Regions from separate parts of the Pseudomaricurvus sp. ABR4_320 genome, predicted to be linked through region 1. Evidence: predicted binding sites of a transcription regulator. Region 1 holds the regulator's gene; the other holds the start of a gene.
What was found. The regulator LexA, encoded in region 1, represses DNA repair genes until DNA is damaged. The targets are predictions, from matches to a motif close to ACTGTNTNTANANACAGT.

Region 2: ACXAFR_RS05755 (error-prone DNA polymerase) is a predicted target of LexA. The motif match lies at 3,321-3,338, and genes of this name have one in related genera.

What each region holds. Positions count from the first base shown of each region.
Region 1 is NZ_JBSWVF010000001.1:694,521-699,564, forward strand. Features, by position in the region: gene ACXAFR_RS03035 (DUF6763 family protein) at 258-593, shown strand; gene lexA (transcriptional repressor LexA) at 911-1,513, shown strand; gene ACXAFR_RS03045 (hypothetical protein) at 1,839-2,294, shown strand; gene ACXAFR_RS03050 (hypothetical protein) at 2,495-2,740, opposite strand; gene ACXAFR_RS03055 (hypothetical protein) at 2,806-3,297, opposite strand; gene topA (type I DNA topoisomerase) at 3,298-5,044, opposite strand, start outside.
Region 2 is NZ_JBSWVF010000002.1:588,712-593,755, reverse strand. Features, by position in the region: gene ACXAFR_RS05765 (TonB-dependent receptor domain-containing protein) at 1-2,280, opposite strand, end outside; gene ACXAFR_RS05760 (GIY-YIG nuclease family protein) at 2,789-3,073, opposite strand; gene ACXAFR_RS05755 (error-prone DNA polymerase) at 3,343-5,044, shown strand, end outside.

The DNA of each region.
Region 1 (5,044 bases):
TGTTATTTCAACGACTCACCGTTAGACAGATTTTGCATGATCACCTGCCACATCAGAACTGATTGGAACTTTACGACAGGAAAATAAATTAAGCGAACCCTTGAATATCAAGCACTTAGTTTTTCCTCGAGCCAACAATTTGACAGCTATCTCACACCAGCTGACTGGCATCTAATTCATCGGATCTTTTCCTGCCTGTCTTCACAGAGTATGTTTGTTCGCAAGAGATACGAAACAACAATAACGAGGTACCAAAGATGTCAGCACTACGACAAACCCCGACGCCAGCAGGCCCAATCATCGGCGATTGGTATGAAGATCTTGACTCTCACCTGAAGTTTGAAGTGGTCGCCCTCGATCCAACGACAGAAACCATTGAAATTCAATACGCCAATGGCGACATATCGGAGCTGGACGACGATTGCTGGACACAGTTGCCCCTTATCACGACGGTGCCTCCAGAAAGCCCTACGAGCATTTTTGAAGATACTGCTGGCTTTTGGTCTACCGATGACTCCCCGTCTTTTGCGGCACTATCAGACCCGCTAACGATGATTGAGCCTGACCTGTTTCCCGGAACGGAAGACTTCTAGCGATTTTCCCACCGACAAACGATGAACGCCCCTCCTGGAGATCATTGGATTCTCCAGCGAGATAAGGCACAACAAAACATCGCTCCAACATGATCAGGACGTTTCATGTCCTGCGTCCCGTCACTCCCTTCTTGGACTCCTTCTTATTTTCTTAAAAACCTGAAGTGCCGAGAAGCTCAAGCGTTGCCATCGACTTCCAATCATTCGTCAGCCGCACAGGTCATTACTAGAAAAAGAAAAACACGGTCAAAGAAATCCTTGCACCTGAACAGCCACTGTATATAATCACAGATACTGTATGAAACATCAGGCTCGCTATGATAAAGCTCACCAGACGCCAGGAAGAAGTATTAAACCTTATTAAGCGTCATATCGATGAAACCGGATATCCCCCCACCCGAGCAGATATTGCCCGAGAACTTGGATTCCGCTCAGCCAATGCTGCAGAAGAGCATTTGAAAGCGCTCGCAAAAAAAGGCGCAATTGAAATGGTTCCAGGGGCATCGAGAGGTATTCGCCTCCCGGACCACAATCAGGGCATTCCGGTTGTCGGCCGAGTCGCCGCCGGTAATCCCATACTCGCGGCTGAGCACATCGAAGAATACTGCAATCTCCCAAGCACTTTTTTTTCTCCGTCGGCGGACTATTTTCTGAAAGTCAGCGGTGAAAGCATGAAGGACATCGGCATTCTGGACGGCGACTTGTTAGCCGTTCATAAAACCGAATCGGCTCACAACGGTGAAGTCGTTGTCGCAAGAATCGGCGATGAAGTAACCGTCAAACGGTTCTTTCGTGGCAGGTCCCAGTTTAATGTCGAACTGCACCCTGAAAACGCAGAGTTCGAGGTTATTAAAGTTGATTTGCGAGACACCGAATTCGCGGTTGAAGGACTCAGCGTTGGGGTTATTCGCCGCCAGTAGGCCAAATAAACCCAACTAGGCGCTCACATTGCTGTATTAGAGGCAGGATAAAAGGCACCTCTGAATAAATGAGGTTTGCTACTGGCAAGAAAGCTCTTCTCACAGAAACCGGGCATAGATTGAAATTTATGACGGAATAAGCAAAGTTTTCAGTTGCCCGCAGCCAAAACGGAATTCGTTTACGTTAGAGGCGCCTTCGACAATAGCGCCATTGCAGACCTGCCCAGAGAGATGTTTTTACACACGGAACACACTGTTGATTATCGTATGAAGAAAACCGGTTCTTCTCCACTTTTGGGGAAGATCTCTCCAGGAGCTCGCTCTAATGACACACAGATTTAATTGCAGCACATCAACTAAACGCGTATCACCTTCGATCCAAGCATCACTTTTTGCTCACTCAGACGACAGTTTCCTACCGGATAATCTGCCAAACTCAATTACTCAGTTAACACTCGCGAGAGAAAACGCCATCAGTTTTCTCTACCCGATTGTCTCCCACTTGAGTAATGAAAGTACGCGCTGGACAACTTGGATACTTTCGTCCCCGGAAGAACGCGTTGCGCTACAAAAACGTCACTTCGATTGCCGTGCGATCCGTCTGATCTATACTCGTGATACGTCAGAGGTACTTCCACTATTCAACTCAGCGCTCTGCGCAGGTACCAGCGACACAGTAATTGCCTCCCCTGAAAACAATATCAGTGCGGCACAGATGAAGCGTTTACATCGCACTGCCGCGGCTAACAATGCGCAAGGGCTGCTGGTCAATTATTACTGATAAGAGTTTGTTCTCAGAATTAATTTAGGACCGCAAGTGGCTATCAAAGGGACTTTTCAGGCCTAAAAATCTGACCTCAAAAAAATCACTCAATTCTGAGGTGCAGGTTGGGACAATGAATGCTGGGATTTGCTTTTAGAAATCGCAACAGGACCTCTATCATCCAGCACCATTAACTCGGCCAGAGAAGAAGTAATGGATCAGTGATAGGTGATTTCAGAAGAATCAATATCTTCTTCGGATACTTCATCGGTATCAATGATGTCTCCGACAACTTCCATTCCGGCTTCGATCATTGCTTTCACGACTTCGAAACGGCTGTCCTGCAGGAAGGTTTTTGCTTCACTGGAGAACTTAATGCAGATCAGAGGCTCACCGTCCTCTCCGGCTCTGCGTAAACCGACACCACCATCAGGTAATTCGACAAGTTCATATAGTGAAGACATGTAGTTGACCGCTGCTCTTCTTGAATTTTTCAAAACATCTGCTAGCAGTCTACCACTGAAACTCGTCAATATTCCAGCAAGCCACCTCGCTCGACGTCAGAATACTGACGAAAAGCACGAATCAAACTTAATATTCGCTCTTTTGAGTGAATTTCCGCCGCCCCTGGGCTTCGAGAAATATCAGAGGCAATGAGGTCATCAGAAGAATCTCTCGATGATACAGGCGTTACCGTGTCGCTTAACGTTTGTAACTGGGCCAAATAGGAACGCAGCGTTATGGCCCAAAGTTGTTGCTCCAAGCGCATTAAACACGCCAATTGGGGAGTCACTGAAGCCTTCTGGTAAAAACGATTGAGCTGCCCATCAACGTCTTCAGGCGACACCTCATACACAAGCTCTGCACTAAAGAAACGCAATGCAACACCGAGATGTAACAGTGCTGACTCAAGTAATGTTTGCTCCAGACGCCCTTGCCCTTTAACTTGATCGACGAGCTCGAGCAGTTGCCCACATTGGGACAACTTACTCTCAACCAGGCGCCGGTATGGGTTCGTCATTTACTTCGCCGCAGCGGCGGCTTTGCGCCTTGGCTTGCTGGCTGCCTTCTTCGCCGCGGCTTTCGCTTTGGGTTTTGCCGCACCGGTATCAGCAGCGCCGACTTTCCAGGCACCGTTACGAAAGAACGCTTTCCAGCCCGTTGCTTTACCGTCTATCTCAGACTGCACGTACTGCTCTTTCGTCTTACGGCTGAAACGAATCACCGTCGGATTGCCATCATCGTCTTGCTGGGGCGCCGAAAACAAATGCGCGTATTTTTTGTCGATTTCATCTTTGTGGGGAATCAATTCCGCAACCAGCGGTGCTCTGGTTTCCCGATTTTTGGGAAATTGACTCGCCGCAAGAAAGAGCCCGGACGCGCCGTCTCGCAACACGTAGTGATCCTCAACTTTCTGGCAAGCCAATTCAGGCATGGCGACTGGGTCCATCTTAGGTGGCGCCGCCTCTCCGTTTTTCAGCAGTTTGCGAGTGTTCTTACAATCCTCTGCCATACAGCCGAAGTATTTACCAAAGCGGCCATTTTTTAACTGCATTTCGCTGCCGCATTTGTCGCACTCGATGGTGGGGCCATCATAGCCTTTAATCTTAAACTGCCCCTGCTCTACCTCATAGCCAGAACAATCGGGATTGTTGCCACAAATGTGGAGCTTGCGCTGCTCGTCCAGCAGATAACTGGTCATCGCGGTATTACACAACTGGCAACGCCGTTTTTGGCGCAACTGACGGGATTCTGCTTCTTCGTCATCATCCGCGTTGACGGCCTCGTCTCCGGGCGTCAAATTCATGGTCGCTTTGCAGCGTTCTTTCGGAGGTAACGCGTAACCAGAACAGCCCAAAAATACCCCGGTAGCCCCCGTTCGAACCTGCATGGGGCGACCGCAAGTAGGGCAAACAATGTCGGTTTCCGTTGGCTGATTAGGCCGCATACCCCCTTCATCGTTTTGCGCCTTCAACAGGGTATCTGAAAAATTGGCGTAGAACTGATCCAGCAATTGCAACCAACCAACCTTGCCATCGGCAACATCATCCAATGAGACTTCCATGTTGGCGGTGAAACTGTAATCCATCAACTCGGTAAAACTTTCGGTCAAACGCTCTGTGACGATATCGCCCATTTTGTCTGCATAGAATCGACGCTTATCGACGTGAACATAACCGCGTTCCTGTATTGTCGAGATGATCGACGCATAGGTGGAAGGCCGACCAATGCCTCTTTTCTCCAACTCTTTGACCAAACTGGCTTCCGTATATCTGGCTGGCGGTTTGGTGAAATGCTGACTAGGATCGAGTTTTTGCAGGTCGAGAGGATCGCCGACTTTAAACTCAGGCAATATCAATTCGTCTTCTTTTTTGGCGATTTGTGACTGCACTCGAGTGTAACCATCGAATCGAATTACCCGCCCCTTGGCACGCAATTCATAATCACCCGCCTTGGCGGTGACGGTGGTACTCGTATATTCCGCGGCAGTCATCTGACAGGCGACAAACTGCTGCCATATCAGCGCATAGAGCCGCTCAGCGTCTCTCTCCATTCCCTTGAGCTGAGTTTGTTGAACCTTGACCGATGATGGACGAATCGCCTCGTGCGCCTCTTGAGCGCCTTTTTTACTGCTGTAAATACGTGGCTTCTCAGGCAAGTAGCGCTCGCCAAAATTCTCCAGAATATAATCGCGGCAACTGTTCAAAGCCTCTTGGCTCAAATTCGTTGAATCCGTTCTCATGTAGGTGATATAGCCAGCTTCGTAC
Region 2 (5,044 bases), on a different contig from region 1:
GTCACAACCACGACCGGAACAGGAGGTATAAACGCCATCGCCATTCAGATCCACATAGTCTGTTGCGTAGGTCGTGAAGTCCTCATCGAGAAGATTATTTACCCGACCAAAGAAGGTGACATGATCATTTAACTCGAATCGGGCGCCCAGATTCCACAAGGTATAGTTTTTGTAGTAGAGGGTTTTTTCCAGAACACTATCCCAACCGCGATAACGGTCCGACCTTGCTTCGGCCTCAAGCGTGAAGCTGAGACTGTCCAAAGGCAGCCAGTCTATGCTCGCATTAAACATATTCTCTGCGGTATTGGTCAGTGGTAACCCCTCTTCCGGTCCACTCTTCTGCTCGCTGTCCGTCCAGGTGTAATTCGCGTTCAGCACCCACTGATTCGACAGAAAATATCGACCTGCGACTTCAACACCCTGAATCGTGACCTCATCAATATTGATGCGTTGCGAATAGGTGCTGTAACCCAGACTGTCGTAGGCACCGAGATTGACACAGGGGCGCACACCGCCGGTCACTTCACAGCTATTAACCGTATCGCCACTGGCGATCTTATCTTCGAATTCCGTATCAAAGTAGGTGATATTAAAGTTATGGCCTTCAGGGCTCTCCCAATAGAGCGCAATTTCTGTGTTGACACTGGTCTCCGGCTGTAGATCCGGGTTGCCCGCGAAGGGGGACGTGCCCTGGCCACCAAAACCGGTGATGCCGTCATACAGATCTGTGGTCTTGGGTGTTTTGTAACCCGTACTAACACCGCCCTTCAGAGTCCAGAAATCACTCAAACGATAAACGCCGTACAGCCTGGGCGACACCTGACTGCCGAAAACATCATGTTCGTCGTAACGAACGCCTGCTGTCAGCGTGAAAGGATCGACCGGCGTCCAGCTGTTCTCCACGAACAGAGAGTACATTTCCTGATCCTGAACACCGCCGGCATTGTTGCTCTCAAGCCCAAAGACGCCATCTTCCAACTCCCCATCAATAACCTGCGCACCGACCACAAACTGGTGCTGACCGGCGGCCTCAAAGGGAATATCCAGGCGCGCATCAAGCGTATACTGTCGGCTTTCCAGCGGTCTGTTGGGGCGCGGCAAAAACGTGTCTTCTGCAATAGCCCGACGCTCATCTTCAGACAGGCCCGCGTAACTTCCTACTCCGTCGTACATGTTCTGTAACAACAGGCGCTCTTCTACGGACAGAGGCAGAGTTCGTCCTTCGTTACTGGTATCAACATAGGCGAGCGAAATTTGGCTGGTGCCGAATCCCCACTGAGCCTGATGACTGATGGACCACCACTCACGGGTAAACTCCTGATCCGCTGCGTAACCCGCACGCGGGTTGACCACCCCGCCCCGGTCCTGCCATAACGCTTCAATATTGTCCTTGGTTCCGAGAGGATAACTGAGCTCGCCGGTTTCCGGATTGACAAAGGGCGTGTTGTCATAGACCTGGCTGGATTCATCATAATCAAAACGCAGGGTGTGATTTTCATTCGGTGTGAAGGTCAGCGTGAGACCGTAAGAGGTAGATTCACTGTCAACGGTCCGTCCGCCACCGCCGAAACCGACGCTCCGGTAATGCACGTCGCCATTGGGGTCAGTTGCCGGAGCCAATTCCGGAGAAGAAGGATCGCTTTCGTAGTAGCTACCGCGCAACCCGAGCGCCAGCGTATTCGGAATCAAAGGCCCGGCGACGGAGAATTCGCCCTGCAAATCGTCGCCAAAGTCAGGATTTTCCTGAACGGTTCCACTCATGGTAACCGTGCCATACCAGCTATCAGTCACTTTTTTCGTGATGACGTTGATAACGCCACCCAGAGCATCGGCACCATACAGAGTGGACGCTGGCCCCCGGATTACCTCCACTCGCTCGATCGCCTCTGCAGGAGGCATGTGCCCGAAAGCATTACCACCAAAATTATTAGGGTAAATATCACCGTGGTTGTTTTGCCGCTTTCCATCAATCAGATACAGCGTGTATTCGCCGGTCAGTCCACGCATACTCACCGAACCCTGGCCGGTTTTGTCTCTGGTCGTCCCGACGTCGATACCCTCCTCGTACTTGAGCATATCAAGCAGGTTGATATGTGGGCGTGACATAATCTGATCGTGAGATATAACGGAAATACTCGCAGGGGCATCGGGGATTTTTTGCTCAAAGCCCGTCGCCGTTACAATAATTTCTTCTAGCTTATCTCTTCTATCATCGGACTGAGCAGACGCAAAATCGGACGCCATGATCAAGGCCATGGCGGGCATACTGTTCACAATCATCTGTTTTTTCATCAAGATTATCAGAGCTCCACATCTCTATTTTTTCAACCCGAGTCCACCAGACCATGAAGGCCCTATGAACGGACATCCAAAATGAATTTCGCAAATGATAATGACTCTTTTTTACATTTACAATAACGAATCGTTATTGGACGCCAAAACTCTTGCGACAATTGATACAAATAACACCCAGCCACAAGATACCTTTCAGGCGGAGCAGGCCCAGCTTCGCGTTAACGAGAGGCTTTTGAAGTAACTGCAGAGACTGATGGAATAGACCAATATGCGGCACCTGGGCACCACACAGTGGAACCGCCCTATGCGCATTTGTATTAATATGGCCGCTGACCGACAGAGGACCGGTTGCTGATGGTTTTCCAACCTTGATTGAGATGAATTCTCTCGGAGGTGAGCGCGAGGGCGAGACCACCGCCACTAATGATGAAATCACGCAAACGATGGCGGGTTCTGATACTTTAAGACCCGCTATAACAGACAGAACACACTATTATTGGCCAACCTTCCCCGACGATGCCTTAGCTTGCCAAAGCTGGCACAACGCCTTCTTTTCCGTGCGACTTAGACGTTTGATCGCCGCCTCCCGCTTGGCAGCCGTCGAGCGATCAGCCACCGGCTCCTCATACACCAATCGCACCGGACGCCTGACCCGAGTGTAGCGAGCCCCAAGTCTACCCGCATTGTGCTCCTCCACACGTCGGGAAACATCCGTGGTAATTCCTGTATATAGGGTGTCATCTGCACAGGCCAGCATATAAACCGCCCACTGGCTCACCCTCTCCCCACTCACTTCAACAATGACTCCAACTTTTCAGACGTAAACTCAAGGTCTCTTCTCCATCGGGAGAGCGACCACGGCCTGGCTTGCCCCAATATTTCCAGAATACTTAAAACCCCAACCCCATTGTTGAATATTAGCAATATTCGACAATGGGTTTACCCTCAATTCTATGGCTCCAACCACCCTCCGTATTCCCAACCATAACCTCATCTCCCTTGGCGAAGCTTCACCATACCACTATACTGTTTTTATATACAGTATTTATGGTAATCCCCGTGTCCTTTGCCGAACTCCACTGCCTTAGTAATTTCTCCTTTCTCCGTGGCGCCTCACGCCCGGAAGAACTGGTCGCCCAAGCCTTTTTCCACGGCTATGACGCCATTGCCCTAACCGATGAATGCTCCCTGGCGGGTATCGTCAAAGCCCATGTCGCCGCAAGGGAACTGGGTATTAAGCTGATTATCGGCACAGAACTCGTTATCGATGCACCCGTCGAGAGACCTAACACGCCAGAAAAACCCACTCGCGGTCGCCGTAAGAAAACACCACCCATCGCCGAGGCGCCCCCTGCCCCCCGCTATCATCTGGTGTTACTGGCGAGCAATCGCCAAGCCTATGGTGAAATCTCCCTGCTGATTACCAAAGCCCGGCGCCGTAGCCCCAAAGGGGAATATCGGGTGGAACTCAGCGATCTGCAATTTGGCACACGCCATTGCCTGGCCATCTGGTTGCCCCAAACCATTGGGGACAATAGCGACCTAAACCAACATCAACAGCAAGCTGCCCTATTAAAAAGCTACTTTCGCCAGCGACTCTGGATTGGTGTGGAACTGCTGCAAACCGGGCAAGACAGCCGTCACTACCAACACTGCTATACCCTGGCCAAAGATCACGACATTTCCATGGTGGCCTGTAACGACGTACACATGCATGGCCCTGAGCGCCAGCAACTGCAAGATGTGCTCACTGCGGTACGCCATAAAATGCCGATACAACAACTGGGGCAATTGCGCTTTTGCAATGGCGAACGTCATCTACGCCCATTAGACACCCTACGTAATATCTACCCGGAAGAACTGCTGCAAGAAAGCCTGAACATTGCCGAACTCTGCCAGTTCTCTTTAGAAGAACTGCGCCACGACTACCCGGAAGAACTGGTCCCCAAAGGCAAAACCTCGAGCCAGTATCTGTGCGAACTCAGTCTGGCCGGTGCCGAGCGCCGCTGGCCCAATGGCACGCCACCCAAAGTCGCCGACCAGCTGGAAAATGAACTGCGACTGATCGAAGAGCTACACTACGAACACTATTTTTTAACCGTCGCCGATATCGTCCACTTTGCCCGCAGCCAAAAAATCCTCTGCCAGGGCCGAGGCTCCGCCGCCAACTCCGTGGTCTGCTACTGCCTGTTTATTACCGAAGTGGATCCCGCCCAAAGCGCCCTCTTGTTCGAACGTTTTATTTCCAAAGAACGCAACGAGCCGCCGGACATAGATGTGGACTTTGAACACGAACGCCGGGAAGAAGTGATTCAATACATCTATCAAAAATACACGCGCAAACGCGCGGCACTCACCGCCACAGTGATTACCTATCGCCCCAAAAGCGCCATTCGCGATGTGGGCAAGGCTCTGGATTTTGATCCGCTACTCATCGAGCGCTTGAGCAAAGACCTGACTTGGTGGGAAAAAAGCAATCATCTGGAAGAACGCCTGCAAGCCCAAGGCATCGCCGGCAGCAGCCGCATGGCACAGCAGTTTCTGTTTTTAATCCGGGAGATCCTCGGCTTTCCCCGGCATTTATCCCAGCACGTGGGCGGATTTCTGATTACCCAAACCCCTATCAGCAATTTGGTGCCGGTGGAAAACGCCAGCATGGCCGATCGCACGATTATCCAGTGGGATAAAGAAGATATTGAATCCTTAGGCCTTCTCAAAGTCGATGTTCTGGCGCTGGGCATGCTCACCG